DNA from 2 places in the Oceanobacillus sp. NCCP-135 genome. Region 2 is predicted to be linked to the other one. Evidence: riboswitches for the same ligand, from Rfam matches in the RefSeq annotation. Region 2 holds a riboswitch; the other holds the start of a gene.
The links. Region 2 has a riboswitch for S-adenosylmethionine ahead of AC6HVZ_RS10355 (PLP-dependent aspartate aminotransferase family protein). Riboswitches for the same ligand answer to the same signal wherever they lie in the genome.
Positions count from the first base shown of each region.

Region 1: another riboswitch for S-adenosylmethionine. It lies ahead of AC6HVZ_RS13450 (methionine ABC transporter ATP-binding protein); the one in region 2 lies ahead of AC6HVZ_RS10355 (PLP-dependent aspartate aminotransferase family protein).

Region 1 covers NZ_BAAKSZ010000019.1:13,174-21,650, reverse strand. Annotated here, with positions in the region: gene AC6HVZ_RS13480 (acyl-CoA dehydrogenase FadE) at 1-457, shown strand, start outside; gene AC6HVZ_RS13475 (Uma2 family endonuclease) at 541-1,146, opposite strand; gene AC6HVZ_RS13470 (arsenate reductase family protein) at 1,464-1,820, shown strand; gene gcvH (glycine cleavage system protein GcvH) at 1,884-2,267, shown strand; gene AC6HVZ_RS13460 (toprim domain-containing protein) at 2,559-2,915, shown strand; gene AC6HVZ_RS13455 (thioredoxin family protein) at 2,928-3,248, shown strand; SAM riboswitch class I at 3,477-3,589, shown strand; gene AC6HVZ_RS13450 (methionine ABC transporter ATP-binding protein) at 3,706-4,734, shown strand; gene AC6HVZ_RS13445 (methionine ABC transporter permease) at 4,724-5,392, shown strand; gene AC6HVZ_RS13440 (MetQ/NlpA family ABC transporter substrate-binding protein) at 5,595-6,464, shown strand; gene AC6HVZ_RS13435 (YuzK family famiily protein) at 6,705-6,848, shown strand; gene sufC (Fe-S cluster assembly ATPase SufC) at 7,277-8,059, shown strand; gene sufD (Fe-S cluster assembly protein SufD) at 8,077-8,477, shown strand, end outside.
Region 2 covers NZ_BAAKSZ010000012.1:61,994-70,470, reverse strand. Annotated here, with positions in the region: gene AC6HVZ_RS10380 (ABC-F family ATP-binding cassette domain-containing protein) at 1-330, opposite strand, end outside; gene AC6HVZ_RS10375 (hypothetical protein) at 577-1,206, shown strand; gene AC6HVZ_RS10370 (helix-turn-helix transcriptional regulator) at 1,263-2,243, shown strand; gene AC6HVZ_RS10365 (YpmS family protein) at 2,774-3,406, opposite strand; gene AC6HVZ_RS10360 (SGNH/GDSL hydrolase family protein) at 3,418-4,320, opposite strand; gene AC6HVZ_RS10355 (PLP-dependent aspartate aminotransferase family protein) at 4,695-6,401, opposite strand; SAM riboswitch class I at 6,523-6,639, opposite strand; gene rarD (EamA family transporter RarD) at 6,712-7,623, opposite strand; gene megL (methionine gamma-lyase) at 7,804-8,477, shown strand, end outside.

The DNA of each region.
Region 1 (8,477 bases), on a different contig from region 2:
GATGATGCCTGAGGAAGTTGCTGACGAAACATTAGCTCAAGAAAAGTATTTAGTAAAAAATGCGAAAAAAATGGTATTGCTTGGTGCAGGACTGGCAGCACAAAAATACATGCAAAAGCTGGAAAAGGAGCAGGAAATTTTAGTGAATCTTGCGGATATGACGGCAGAGGTATACAATATGGAATCAGCTATTCTTCGCACAGAAAAAGCAATTAACAAAACCGGTGAAGAAAAGAACAAACAAAAGCTCCTTTATACGCAAACCTATGTACAGGAAGCATTCAATCGCATTGAAGCTGACGCAAAAGAAACGTTGATTGCAGTAGAGGAAGGGGATACATTACGAATGATGCTCTCATCATTACGTAAATTAACACGCCATACACCAACAAATGTCATTGCAAAGAAACGCAAAATTGCTGTGAAAATTATTGAGGAAGAGAAGTATTTAGTATAAAAAAAAGCCAACCTTTATAAGCTTAATAGAGGTTGGCTTTCTTGCTAGTAAAAGCGGGCATGCATATTCCTCTCAAGGGATTTTCACTCGCTAATATCAGGGATATTTTCCATGATATCTTTCATAGAAAATGAAATACAGGGAATGTTTTGGGAAAATACTTTTTCATCTTCCTGAAATATATTTATAATTTCATAACGATTTTCTTGTAATATGTATTGTTCCAAAATACCACTGGATGGTTCTACTATCCAATATTCAGGAATTTTATAAAATGCATAGGAATTTAATTTATCAATTTTATCTTGTTTTAATGATGAAGGGGATAGGATCTCTAAAACAAGATCTGGCGCACCTTCAATACCACGTTCTCTCAAAATATTCAAGCGGTTCCGATGAACAAGTACCATATCAGGTTGTCGTACTTCAGTGGAAGACAAAATAAGATCGACAGGCGCAGACATAATAATATAATCAGATTTGCAACCTCTTTTGAAATGCTCTAGTATTTCAGAACTTACAATCTGATGGGTAACTGATGGTGCTGGGCTCATCAGCTCTAATTGCCCGCTAGCCAATTCATAACGGTTATTATCATCAATTGCTGCATAATCATCGTATGTGAGCCCGGTTTCCTTTATTATAGTACCATTGATTTTAGATTTATTTTTGTCATCATTAGCAACCATATCCTGAACCTCCATATATTTTATTACTTTAATTATAGCATATTATATGATACCAATCGATTTTATACTGAAATAAATTATATAATTTATTGATTATTCAAACTACTTGTTGTAATATTAATTTGTAGAGGTATGATCAAAATAATATTAATTTACCAACCATCATAAACAAGGCATGAAAATCAAATTGTACCAAAGAAGATGTTAGTGTTCTTGGTCAATCGTATATGGTGATGGATTAAAAGGCTATCCATTGCTAGGAACATAAAATTTGTTATAATGGAATTGAATTACAGAGAGATTCGGAGGTTTTGAACATGACGCTAACTTTTTATTGGTATCCCAACTGTGGTACTTGTAAAAAAGCTAAAAAATGGTTAGAAGAAAATAATATTGATTATGAAAGCATACATATTGTAGAAAATCCACCGTCACAGGAAGAATTGAAAAGTCTGATTGCGAAAAGTGATCTGCCTGCTAAAAAGTTTTTCAACACAAATGGGAAAAAATACCGTGAATTGAATATAAAAGATAAAATTAAAGAGGCGAACACGGAAGAAATGGCGAGAATTCTTGCTTCGGATGGCATGCTGATTAAACGGCCAATTGTTACAGACGGTCAAAAAGTGACGGTTGGTTTTAAAGAAGAAAATTATCATGAAAATTGGTTATAAACACTAGTAAAATATTTATTTAACTTGTATGATTAGATTGAAATAATATATGGAGGGATATATATGAGCTTACCAAAGGATTTAGTATATTCTAAGGAACATGAATGGATAAAAAAAGAAGGCGACAAAGTAAGAATTGGTATTACTGATTTTGCCCAATCAGAGCTAGGGGATATTGTATTTGTAGAGCTTCCTGAAGTGGGGGATGAAATCGAAGCAGACGAAACTTTTGGAAGTGTAGAATCCGTGAAAACTGTTTCTGAATTATATGCACCTATCAGCGGGAAGGTTGTCGAAGTGAATGAAGAATTAGAGGACAGCCCCGAATTTGTTAACGAATCACCATTTGAAAATGCTTGGATGATCGTTGTTGAGCCAGCGAATGAATCAGAACTGGATGAATTGTTATCAGCTGAGCAATATGAAGAGTTCATTAAAGAAGATTAATTAAAGAGCGTGTTCAAAAGGAGGGTAAAAAGGACCGAGAAGTTCGAGGCGGCGTAGCTTTGAGCATCGGAACGTATGCAATTATTACGTGAGGAGCGGAAAAGCAAGCCAACGAAGAAAGATGAACATTTCGATATGTCATTTTTACCGAACTTTTTGAACATCCTATGAAATGAAACAACAATTCGGGCTGACATACAATTTTAGGAAAGATTGTATAGTCAGCCTTGTTTACATCATATACTAAAGTAATTCAATCATCTTGCTTGATTTCCTAGGGAGTGCTATGTGATGATAACAGATGAATCCGAAATAGTTATTATTGTTGAGGGCTTGACAGATAAAAGGCAAATTGAAAAGTTAATTACAGATGATGTTACGATTCTATGTACAAACGGTACACTTGGTATTGAACGTTTTGATGATCTTTTGGAAGATTACGATTTGGATTACAGAGATGTCATTATTTTAGTTGATGAGGATACATCAGGAATGAAGCTTCGAAAGCAGCTGGCTCGGGAGCTGCCACATGCTGAGCATATTCATATCAGCAGTGATTATCGCGAGGTTGCTACAACCCCTGAAAATATTCTTGCGACTGCCTTATTGAGTAAGCGTATTTCCGTTAATCCAATTTTCTTAGTTTAGGGTGGTATTTTTTTGCAGCAGATTACAGAAGAACAAATAGATAATGAGAATTATTTACTTTATATTTATACCCCATTTTGTGGTACCTGCCATTTAGCGAGAGCAATGCTGACTAAAATTGAATCGGTACACAATGAGAATATTTTTTATGAAATGAATGCATCATTACATCCTGAATTTATGCAGGAGCAGCAAATAGAAAGTGTTCCCTGTCTTTTGATAAAGAATGGGAATGACATAAAGGAAAAGGTTTATGCATTTAAATCCATATCGAATATTTACACCTATTTAATGGAATATAAACCGGAGTTATTTGTTAAACATGAAGGATAAATCTATTTTGATTGACATGATAAATGGAGCATGCTAGTATTTAGCATATGAAATTTTTATCACGCATTAACGGGCTGTAATACTCCCATCTCCAACCGTGAGAAATTCTAAATGTGAAGGCGGGGGATAAACAGCCTGTAAAATTTCTGATTCTGTTCGACTAACATTCAGTGGGGGAGGAAGGGAAACCCCCACTGAATGTAGTTTCACTTTATAAATATTATTTATCTCTTATCTTGAGCGGTGGAGGGACTGGCCCTAAGAAACTGCGGCAACCTTCAAATGAATTATTATTTGAAAGGTGCCAATTCCTGCAAAGTGTTTACTTTGACAGATGAGGGAACGTGAAGATTTTAAAGTTTAACTTACGTCTTTCTGTTCTCTTACAGAAAGGCGTTTTTTGATGGTTTTTGGGTATACTGAAAATTGCGGGATCCGTGTAAGGAGGAAATAGCCAATGATTTCGATCGAGGGTTTAAGTAAAATTTTTAAAGCAAATAAGAATGACATTACAGCGGTTGATGGTATGACACTTGATATAAAAGATGGTGAAATATTTGGTGTTATTGGCTATAGTGGTGCAGGTAAGAGTACGTTCGTTCGTTTGTTGAATCGATTGGAAGAGCCTACAGGTGGGCGTATTATTATCGATGATCAAGAAATCACAGCATTAAATTCCAAACAGCTTCGTATGGCAAGACAGGAGATTGGGATGATTTTTCAGCATTTTAATTTACTTTGGTCACGAACAGTAAAGGAAAATATAGCATTCCCTTTGGAAATAGCAGGTATATCTAAGGGTGAACGAGTTAAGCGTGTCCATGAATTAATTGAATTAGTTGGGTTATCTGGTAGAGAAAATGCGTATCCATCCCAGTTGAGTGGCGGACAGAAGCAAAGGGTGGGTATTGCTAGATCTCTGGCAAATAATCCCAAATTACTACTTTGTGATGAAGCAACGTCCGCATTGGATCCGGAAACAACTAATTCCATCCTTGATTTGCTCGTGGATATCAATCAGAAATTGGGACTTACGATTATCCTGATTACCCATGAAATGCATGTTATTCGTAAAATATGTAATCAGGTTGCGGTTATGGAAGAAGGGAAGATAGTCGAGCAAGGGGATGTGCTGGATGTATTTTTACGTCCCAAAAAGCAGGTGACAAAAAAATTCGTGGAACAAATTATGGGAACAAATGAAGATGATAGTGTGGCACAATTGATTGATACGTACGAAGAAGGTAAAATTGTTCAACTTCATTTTGTTGGTGAAATGACCAACCAGGCACTAATTAGTCAACTAGCAAAAAGATTTGCGATTGATATTAATATACTACAAGGGAAAATCACTCAAACGCAACGAGGAGCATATGGAACATTGTATGTACAGTTAACAGGAAATTATGAGGAGATTGAAAAAGCAGTGAAGTCTATCCATGATGAGACCTCAGTAGAAGTGGAGGTTATCCGTGATGCTACCTGATTTATTTGCAAGTATAGATTCACAGGATTTAATAGAAGCTACATATGAAACGTTTTATATGACGATACTAGCTTTAATTGGTACATGTGTTTTTGGGATACTGCTCGGACTGCTTTTATATTTAACGATGAAGAATGGTATTTGGCAAAATAAATATATTAACTTGATTGTAGCGGCAGTTGTAAACATTTTCCGTGCTATTCCGTTTATTATTTTAATTTTATTATTATTTCCGTTTACTGATTTTTTAATTGGAACAATTCGAGGCCCAAATGCAGCACTGCCAGCATTGATAATTGGTTCTGCACCCTTTTATGGTCGACTTGTTGAAATTGCTTTAAAAGAAGTGGACAAAGGTGTTGTGGAAGCGGCGAAGTCAATGGGGGCAAAAACAAGGACAATTATATTCCGTGTTTTACTGCCGGAATCGATGCCAGCCCTTGTTTCTGGTTTAACAGTTACAGCCATTGCTTTAATAGGTTATACAGCCATGGCAGGTATAATAGGTGCGGGCGGTCTTGGAAACTATGCATATTACTTCGGTTTTCAACGACGTGACTGGGATGTACTGCTGATATGTACAATTGTCATTGTTATTATTGTATTTATTTTTCAATTTATTGGGGATTTTATCACGAATAAGTTGGATAAAAGATAGGAAATTAGTAGAAAGTTAATTTTACACTGATAGGAAGTATAACTTTTTTAGGAAATCAGTATAAGTGCATAAGTAATACTTCGAAGCAAATTCTGGTCACAGACGAAAACATTTTCGTTGAACTAAGGATTTCGCCATGAAGGCTTGGCGATAAGCCAAGTTTTCTAAAATATAATTAGAAAATAGAAGGAGAGAATACATCATGAAGAAGTTTTTAGTCTTTTTATCCGTATTATTCGTTTTAGTTTTGGCAGCATGTGGTGGAGGAGGTTCTGAGGAAGATACTTCCAATGAGAACACTTCAGGGGATAGTAATACAGATACCGAAGAAAATGTGGAACTTATTGTTGGAGCATCCAGTGTTCCCCATTCGGAAATTTTGGAAGAAGCTAAACCACTATTAGAAGAAGAAGGTATTACATTAACGATTGAAGAATATCAGGATTATGTTTTTCCAAATGATGACTTGGCAAGCGGTGATTTGGATGCCAACTACTTCCAACACATTCCATTTTTAAAACAAACAATTGGCGATACAGGATATGAATTGGAAAATATCGGTGGCGTTCATGTAGAACCAATGGGAGTATATTCTAAAGGAATTGAAAGTGTTGATGATATCGAGAAAGGAACAGAAGTGATTTTAAGTAATTCAATACCAGATCATGGGCGTATCTTGGCATTATTTGAATCAGAGGGATTAATTACATTGGATGAAAGTGTAGAGAAATCAGAAGCTACCATTGATGATATTGTTGAAAATCCAAAAAATCTGATATTTTCACCAGATTATACTCCGGAAATTTTACCGGAATTATATCATTCAGAAGAGAATACACTTGTTGTCATCAATACAAACTTTGCTATTGGTGCTGAGTTGAATCCTTTGGAAGATGCGTTATTTATCGAAGGTGAAGATTCCGAGTATGTAAACATTGTTGCTGTTCGGGCGGAAGATAAAGATAATGAAGCATTGAATACATTAGTAGATGTTCTTCAATCTGATGAAATTCAGGATTTCATTATTGAAAATTATGAAGGTGCGATTGTTCCGGTTGGTGGAAGTAATTAATTTTTGCAAAAATGGAGCATTTATTAGTATATGTCAGCAATAAGCTAAATGTTAATGAACGAATAGAGCTATATCAATTTCAGTCATCCACATCCGGATTAATTCACGATTAAACGTTTATAGCCACTTTGTGTTGGGAATTGTCCTTATGTTAATCTTATACTTGTATTCAAATTGAAAGGATGATTCACTATCAATAGTGGAATAACGATGAATTACACTCCAGAGATGGAGAAGGGAATGCAACAAACGCATAAGATTTGTTATGCGGAGTATGAAAGAAAACTAGATAAACGGCTTGCTGTTGAAAAGAAGCGACAACAAGAATATGAACAATGTAAACATTTAATTGCTGAAATTGATAGTCACATTCAAAGAGGATAAATATAACACTGGTACTGATGCTCGATTAAGGGGCATCAGTATTTTTATGATGGTTATAGATGCACGGCTTTAATGAAATATCACATTTTTTAGTTATGTTGCTTTTAAATTGTTGAAATGGATTCATAGCGCATTTTTTTGTAGTAAAAACACTGATTCTGTTCCCATGGATGATAAACCCTAGTTCCAACTTTTAGAAACCAATTTAATGAAAAAATCCACTTTTACCTTAAATTATGTAAACCATATATAATATAGAAGAAACACAGTTATTTTATACTAAATTACATAATATTCTATACAGCGGATAAGCAACCTAAAAAAGTTGATATTAAATTCGAAATGCTTTAAGATTGTAATGAGAATAGATTGAGAATGAATGTTTCATTCATTTGACATAATATAAATTAGTATTTGGAGGTATCGAAATGGCAGGATCAGTACTAGAAATTAAGAATCTTCATGTTTCCATTGAAGACGAAGAGATATTAAAAGGTGTAGACCTTACAATAAAGGGTGGAGAGTTTCATGCGGTAATGGGACCAAATGGGACTGGTAAATCAACACTTGCATCAGCCATCATGGGACATCCTAAATTTGAAATTACAGAAGGCAGCATTCATTTAGATGGTGAAGATGTGCTTGAAATGGAAGTTGACGAACGTGCACGTGCAGGTCTGTTTCTTGGAATGCAGTACCCTAGTGAAGTCAGTGGGGTAACGACATCTGATTTCTTGCGTTCTTCGATAAATGCACGACGTAAAGAAGGCGATGAAATCCCATTGATGAAGTTTATTAAAGAAATGGATTCCGTCATGGATTACCTTGAAATTGATAAAAACATGGCACAACGTTACTTAAATGAAGGATTCTCGGGTGGAGAGAAGAAACGTAATGAAATTCTGCAATTAATGCTTTTGAAACCAGAAATCGCAATTTTGGATGAAATTGATTCCGGGTTAGATATTGATGCATTAAAAGTTGTTTCTAAAGGAATTAATAAATTACGTAATGAAAACTTCGGTTGCTTAATAATTACGCACTATCAACGTTTATTAAACTATATTACACCTGATTTTGTACACGTTATGATGCAAGGACGTGTTGTGAAAACAGGTGGTCCAGAATTAGCACAGCGCTTAGAAGCTGAAGGCTATGAATGGATTAAAGAAGAATTAGGTATTGAAGACGAAACTGTAGGTCAAGCGTAAAAGTTAGGAGGGGTAATATGGCTGTTGAAACAAAGCTTCCATACGATAAGGATTATATAACGCAATTTTCACATGATAAAAATGAACCAGAATGGATGCAGGACTTACGCCTTCAAGCTTTAGAACAAGCTGAGGTACTTGAATTGCCTAAGCCTGATAAAACAAAAATAGGTAAATGGAATTTCAGTCGATTCCAGCATGTTGCCAAGGGCGAGACTGTTTCTGTTTCATCAATAAATGAAGTACCAAGTGAAATTGAAGATTTTCTTGATAAAGAAAATGTACCTGAAAACTTACTTATTCAACGTAATCATTCTGTTGCATATGCAGCACTAAGTAATGACCTTAAAGAAAAAGGGGTTATTTTCACAGATATTTTCACTGCACTAAAAGAGCATGAAGATTTAGTGAAAAGATA
Region 2 (8,477 bases):
TTCTGAAAAATCGGCTTTCATATAAATAGCATCTTTTTCCTGCTTCACTTCATATAATTTCTCATGGCCCATTAAAACGGTGTCGAGCACTTGTTGATCCTCAAAGGCAAAGTGATCCTGTTTTAAAACAGCAAGACGTTCACCTGGAGATAAAGAAACATTTCCGGACTGTGGCTCTATTTCACCTGATAATACTTTTAAAAAAGTGGATTTACCGGCACCATTAGCACCGATTAATCCATAGCAGTTACCAGGAGTAAATTTTAAATTAACTTCCTCAAACAACTTTTTATCGCCATAGCGTAAACTAACGTTTGTAACATTTATCATTTTACTTGACTTTCCTCCAATAAAAAATAAATAGCAATCAACGTAAGCTTACGGTATTTAGTTGGTTTCGTCAATGTAAAACGATCATATATATATATAAGAAGGGAAATATTTTAAAAAATAGCTTGTATAATTTGCGGATTTTTGTAATAGTAGAAAAAAGACTATTTTTTTTAGGATTTCCCTCGTTAAGTTAGACAGAAGATTATATTGGTTGATAAATAGAGATTGGGGGGAGGAAGTCATATGAGAGAAAGAACGATTTACTTTCTCTTCACAGATACAGGAACTTATTTATCCAAAGCAATCAATTATTGTACCAAGCAACCACTAAATCATGTTTCGATTGGCTTTGATCATGAATTGAGTGAAGTATATAGCTTTGGAAGAAAACGCCCGAATAATCCATTTATTGGCGGATTTGTAAAAGAAGATATTCATAGTGAATTTATGCGCAATTCAAATTGTGCAATCTACAGCTATAAGGTTTCTGAAGCGGAGTGTGAAGCAATTCTTGATAAGATTAAAGAAATTGAAGCAAAGAAGGAATTATATAAATATAACTTTATTGGTTTAATTGGTGTACTGCTTCAGATAAAAATAGATCGCAAGGATGCATTTTTCTGTTCTCAATTTGTAGCAACAGTTTTAAAGGATTTGGAGAACTTCAAGCTAAATAAGCCGCCATGCTTTATTACTCCAGCAGATATTCGAATGCATGAAGGAATGCACTTGGTTTATAAAGGAAGACTTGAAGCGTACTGCCATCAAAAAACGATGGTGAAGAGAAAATTAGTAACTGGTGAACAAACATTACCTAAGCAATCATTTATATTTTTATTATCTTCTAAAGTAAAACGATTTGTTATCAGATAAGAACCATACACAATTCGGTATATGGTTCTTTTTTTAGATGGAAAGGAGTCGAGCTTATGGAACGTGGAAGTAATTATCGAATGTTGAAGATTAAGGAAATATTATTTGAACAAACAGATGACCAACATGAATTAGATATTAATGAAATTAATAAGAAATTGCTGCAAATCATACCGGGAACGACATTTGATAATAGAACAATCAAACGGGATATAGAAATCCTTGATGAGATGGATTTCGAAATCATGCAAAATAAGGGGAAATTCGGAAAGTTATTATACAGTCATCAATCTCGGTTGTTTGAAACATATCAGTTACGCTTAATTATTGATGCGATTCTTTCTGCTCGATTTATTACAACGAATGAAAAGAAAAAACTAATTAATAAAGTGAAAAAATTAACGAGTAGAAATATAGCTAAAACATTGCCTGAGCCTGTTTTATTCAGTCAATCAGCAAATACGGATTATGAGCTGGTTAAATTGAATATTGATTTTGTACACCGGGCAATTTCTATGCAGAAGGTTCTTACATATCAATATGGGAAATTCAATGTGGAAAAGCAATTTGAGTATGGTCGAAATGGAGAACGGTACTATGTGGAGCCATATGCATTAATTTGGCAAAATGATTATTACTACTTAATTGGGCTGTTTCAAAAAACAAATGAAATGAGACATTACCGTTTGGATCGAATACGTAACATAAAAATTGAAGAAAACCAGTTCACCAAAAAAGATTTTGACCTAAAAAGCTATGTAAATCAAAGCTTTCATATGTTTGCAGGGGAGGAAATTAGAATAAAAATCCGTTTCCACAAGGATCTGATAAATGTTGTTCTGGATCGGTTTGGACTTGAAGCCGCTATAAAAAATACAGACGACGATCATTTTGTGTTAACAACGAAGGCTAAATTATCGGACGGGTTAACCAATTGGATCTTAACATGGGGAAGTAAAGCGAAAGTGTTAGAGCCAAATCATCTGGTGAGTCAGGTAAAAGGGAAAATCGAACAGATGATGCGAGTTTATCAATGAAGGATTTGGTAATTTATTTGTTCCATTGTTTTTGTAAATTGGAGTTGTCTGTTTGATCCTAATAATAAAAAAAGTATAGAATTAACTAGTATTTTTGTCGAAATCAGACAAAGTTGAGAGAGAAGCTTATGAAGTTGAGAGAAGTATACAATAAGTTGAGAGAGAAGCCTATAAAGTGGAGAGATAATTGCAAATTCCCATGTTTTCTCTCAACTTTGCCGTTTTAGCTCTCAACTTTCATCTCTAATTAGAATGGCCGTTTCTCCAGCACTTCATCATTTGTAGCTCCCGCTCTTGATCTCGTTCTTAAGATTTATTAAAGTGTATGAATTAATATTTTTTCATCTACATTAAAAATGACCTATTGAAGTGAATGGTCAACGTGTATTTGCTTGAATGATTAATGTAAGTTTTCTATGAAATACCAATAGAAAAGCCTCCACGCCCAAACACACCAGATAATCTCTAAAAATCCCTCAAATCACTAAAGCCGGATCAAACTATCCAATTCAATCCGCCCATAGTAATCGCTATTCTCTTAAATTTATGCCAAGTGACTCATAAGGTACCTTAATCTTGAATGCCAGATTATTTGCTTCTAAATCGATGTGCTCCACACTGACCTCGAAATTACTTCGGATTTCCATATCGGTTACAGCAACATATATTTCTTCATCTTTTGGATTAACGGTTACCCACTCCGGCATTGGTAAGTATTTTGCCATATATTCCATGATTTTCTGATTTGGTAATTGTAATAATCCTACTGAAATGGATCTTTGTTTTAAAATAATATCGCCATTATCCTGGACAAATGGTTCCAAGTGAACAGATAGTGGTACAGTGCTGGAGAACACTGGCAATTCACCTGTTAAATGAACATCCTCATCAAGTGTGATACTGTATTGATGTCTTGTCGTACTTAAAAGCTGGTCAATATAAGCGTTTATCAATTCATTTAAATTCTGCTTTGTTGTCCGAACGATAAATTCGGAGCTTTCTTGTTCTTCACGATCTTGATTTTGCCCTATATTTGTCTCAGAAACTGGCCAAAATATGAAGGTAACAATCAGCAGGAAAAAAACAATATTTAATATGAACAGACCAAAAAAGAGTTGTTTCCATCTATTTTTATTCTTACGGTGTTCTTTTCTAAGAGACATAGCATTCATCCTTATTCATCAGTTAAATATTCGAGTACTCTTCGTGCCATCCGCTGATAGCCAAGATCATTGGGATGGAAGTTATCCTCTGCAAATAAATCTGCGTCTGGATCATCAAATAGATCCACGGTTGGGATAAATGTTACATTATCATGTTCTTCAGCAATTGTCATTCCAGTACTATTCCATTCTTCAACAATGATCGTAAGTTCTTTAATATCATGAAAGAATTTTTTAAATGGGTTGTAAAAACCTAATAAATATATCTCTGCAGTAGAATTTATTGCTCGAATTTTAGTAAATATTTGATTTAACCTATCCTCATAAAGCTCTCTTTCCTGCATGAAATCTTCCAGCTCTAAGTTGGCGAAGTTTCTTTTAACGACTTCCATGATGTCATTTGCGCCAATTGTTATCAGCACAATATCCGAGTTAGTGATAGCTTCCGTAATTTCTGGCTCATCTAGGTAATTCAGAAGCTGTCCGGAACGATAACCACGTATACCATAATTTTCAAATTGAACAAGATCGTCTTCTTCATTAATGGATCGATCTAGTATTCCTACATATCCACCCTGCTGTTTACTATCACCAACCCCCTTTGTTAGGGAATCACCTAAAGCAACGACCCGCGTCTCACGATTGGAAAAGAAATCAATTGTACGTTGGACTATTTCTAAAAGGATCTTAGAAACCTGCTGGCTATTCATTGTTTCTTGACTTTCGGCGGTTTCTTCACCGGCTTCCTGACTCTCATCATGCGCTTCCTCTTTTTCCTCTTCTTCTGTTTCGATGACCTTGTCTTCTGGAATATTCACATGGTCGAAAGTAGATGTAGATTGATTATTTAAAACGATCAGAACGATTCCGATGATTGTAATTAAACTGGCAATAATTAAGACATTTTTCTTCATACTAACCACACCTAAGTTATTATATAATATTATATGGAAATAATATTAATTGTCTCATGAATTTACGGAAATCAAAAGTATATTACTGTGTCTACCCGAAATTTATATTTCGTAAAATGAGATGGTTAACTTAAATGTGGGGATAAAAAATTCGCCTCTCGCTTCGTCTTTTCTGTTGTCAGAAGCAAAAGCGTAATTGTAGTAAATTAATAAAACAGCTTTCTCTTAGTAACCTTTCTACCTATTAAAATGAATTTAAAAAAGATCGCCTCAAATCAAGGCGATCTTGAACAGTGGTTATCTATAATTTTTCCAAAAACATAGCAAAGTAAACCTTATTTCTAACTTTTATGGTAAGTTTGGGAGTGGTAGGTCTATACTTCCACTGTTTCTTTATCCGAGCGATTTCCCCTTAGTCCAATTGCCTCCTCATAAAGGTTTCTATTTGAAATAACAGTAATTCCTGTCGCCTTTGCATTTTCTATTAGAGGTTCGTTTGCTTCAGGATCTTCAATCCATAAGATTTTTCCTTGCTTGTTAATAAATGATTCAATGATTGATTGGCCCACTGGTTGATTTTTTACCCAAACAGCATCCACATCGCCTTCAATATCCTTTAGTTCGGATGTTTCATTGAGATGGATAATGCTAAACCCTAATTGTTTCAACTGCTGGATAGAATCATTAGACTCCACTACAGCAATCACTTTTTTGCGTACAGCCCCATTACTTCGGTCAAATGGAGAGGATAATAGCCATTTGATCGCATCTTCATCAGTTTCTTCATATAATCTGGGCTCATTAACCGCTTTGGCAATGGCCTGATCCAAATCAATTAAAATATCCTTTGGGGATTCGAGACCAATAGATAGGCGGACTAATTCCTCAGATACACCACTTTTTATCAGAGCATCTTCACTTAATTGCTGATGTGTAGTTGATGCTGGATGAATGATAAGTGATTTTGCATCACCGACATTCGCAACATGTGACCATAGGGTGATGCTATCAATTAGTTTTCTACCTGCATCACGGCCGCCTTTAATGCCAAATGTAATAATAGATCCGAATCCGTCTTTCAGGTATTTTTTGGCCAATTGATGTGAAGGATGTTCTGCAAGACCTGGATAATTTACCCATTCCACAGCAGGGTGCTTTTGTAAATATGCAGCCACTTCCTCAGCGTTTTTATTATGACGCTCAATCCGTAAATGTAAGGTTTCTAGCCCTTGCAATAATAAAAATGCATTATGTGGACTTAAACATGCCCCGATATCACGTAGTAATTGAACACGGAGTTTCGTTGCAAAAGCTGCAGGGCCAACATCGATAAACTTAAGTCCATTATAGCTTTCATCAGGCTCAGTAAATCCTGGGAATTTTCCATTATCCCAGTTGAAACGTCCTCCATCTACAACAATACCGCCGATTGCGGTTCCATGACCACCTATCCATTTTGTCGCAGAGTGAACAACAATATCAGCACCCCAGGTTAAAGGCTTCGTGAGGTATGGAGCAAACGTATTGTCAATGATTAATGGAATACCATTCGTATGAGCGATAGACGAAACTGCCTCCACATCGAATATGTTTAAGCTTGGATTTGTAATGATTTCACCAAATATTGCTTTTGTTTTATCTGTAATGGCTGCTTCAATTGCATCAATGTCTGTACCATCGACGAATTTCACATTGATTCCATAGCGAGGTAATGTATGTGCGAAAAGATTATAGGTCCCGCCATATAAGTTACTATCTGTGATGATTTCATCCCCGGCACTGGCTACATTTAAAATAGCATATGTTATTGCAGCCATTCCTGAAGCGGTTGCTACAGCTGCAACACCATCCTCCAGCTGGGAAACACGCTGTTCAAAAGCATCCACTGTTGGATTCATGATTCGTGTATATATATTTCCAGGCTCTGCTAAACCGAAAAGATTTTGCGCATGCTCCGTGTCACGAAAAACGTAGGATGTAGTTTGATAGATTGGTACAGCTCTTGATCCTGTTGTAGGATCTGGCTCCTGACCTGCATGAAGTAATACTGTTTCCGGATTTTGAAAATGAAATGTTGACATGATAAATTCCTCCTTGAATAAATTAATTTTTCTTCTGAGCATGCAATGAATCTGGGGAGAGAGGGAAATCAATGAAAAAGCCCTCTTCCTAAGAAGAGGGCGTATATTCTAACCGATCCTCCTCTTATCTTCCAGATCATTATCGATCTGTAGGATTTAGCACCATTTAAAGCAGCTATCATGCTTTAAGGTTGCCGGGTTTCACAGGGCCTATTCCCTCCGCCACTCTTGATAAGAGATTAAATTTTTTTGAATTACTGAATATTATAGTATTTAGTCTGTGCAATTGTCAACTGTATTTTCAAAAAAATTAAATTTCCTGTTTTTTCCGATGACGTATTGGGCGTTTGTATGCGGAACCCATATAAATAATTAATGCAGTCCAAATGAATGCGAATGCGATAAAATGTGCCATCGTGAACGTTTCATTATATAAAAATACCCCGAGGATTAACATGAGTGTTGGAGCAATGTACTGCAAAAATCCAACCATTGCCAGCGGGATTTGTTTAGCACCACTTGCAAATAACAATAATGGGACTGCCGTAACGACACCAGATCCGATCAATAAAAAATTTGTTGATGCCATTGCAGTGTTAAAAGTGAAGACACTTTCGGGTAATGTGAACAAATAAAAAGCAGCAATTGGTGCCACGATCATTGTTTCAATCGTCAACCCAAACATGGCACTAATATCAACCATCTTTTTCAACAAACCATAAAATCCAAAACTAAGTGCCAATAGGATAGAAACCCATGGGAATACGCCAAAGCTGAATGTTAAGTAGAATACTCCTATAGCTGCAAGTAGGAATGAAACAATCTGTCTTCTTGTCAATTTTTCTTTTAACACAATGATGCCTAATAAAATACTGACTAATGGATTAATATAATATCCCAAACTAGCCTGGATTACATGGTTACTATTTACTGCCCAAATAAACGTAAGCCAATTTATGCTTATAAAAATGGAAGCCGCGGATATACCGATAAGCTTGCCTTTACTCTTGAGAATTATTTTGCATTCCTGAATGAATGGGGACCACTTACGTAAAATGGAAACAATCAGGAGCATAAAGATAAACGACCAGACAATTCTGTGTGCGAGTATTTCTCCTGCTGAAACCCTGTCCACCAATTTCCAGTAAATCGGTAGGAATCCCCATAAAATATAGGCGCTAGCTGTATATAATATTCCAAGCTTTTCTTGATTGTTTTCCATGGGAACTTCCCCCTGTCTGCTAAATTACACTAATAGTAGATTAAAATTTTCAACAAGGCAATTATTTGGTTTGCTTATTATTGAACACGGATTTAGAGAATACGCTTTCAAATATGAGTGTAATAGCTTATGATAATAGTAGGTATGTTTATTTTGCAAGCACTTAAGGGGGTTAATCATATGGATAAAAAACATAAACATATTGAGACGTCTGTCATTCATGAGGGCTATGATTCAAAAGAGATGCTGGGAAGTTTGACACCACCATTATTTCAAACATCGACATATACTTTTGATACAGCTGAACAAGGGGAACGAAGGTTTGCTGGTGAAGAGGATGGCTATATTTATTCAAGGCTGGGTAATCCTACCGTATCTGTATTGGAAGAAAGAATTGCGACACTGGAGAGCGGGGAACGGGGACTTGCGTTTGCTTCAGGGATGGCAGCAGTTTCTGCGGTTTTAATTGCCTTAACAAAAGCGAATGATCATGTACTGTGCTCGTCTGGACTGTATGGTTGTACGTTTGGTTTATTAACAATGATGGAGGAAAAATATAATATTTCCCATGATTTCTCTGTAATGGGATCAAAAGAAGACATCCGCTCGTTCATAAAACCGGAAACGGCATGTATCTATGTGGAAACGCCAATTAATCCAACTATGAAACTAATTGACCTTAAAATGGTTGCTGAGGTTGCCCATGAGTATGGAATTCCGGTAGTTGTTGATAATACCTTTTCATCTCCTTATTTGCAGCGACCGCTGGAGTTAGGCTGTGATGTTGTTCTTCATAGTGCGACAAAATATATTGGCGGCCATGGAGATGTTATTGCAGGTCTGGTCGTTGGGAA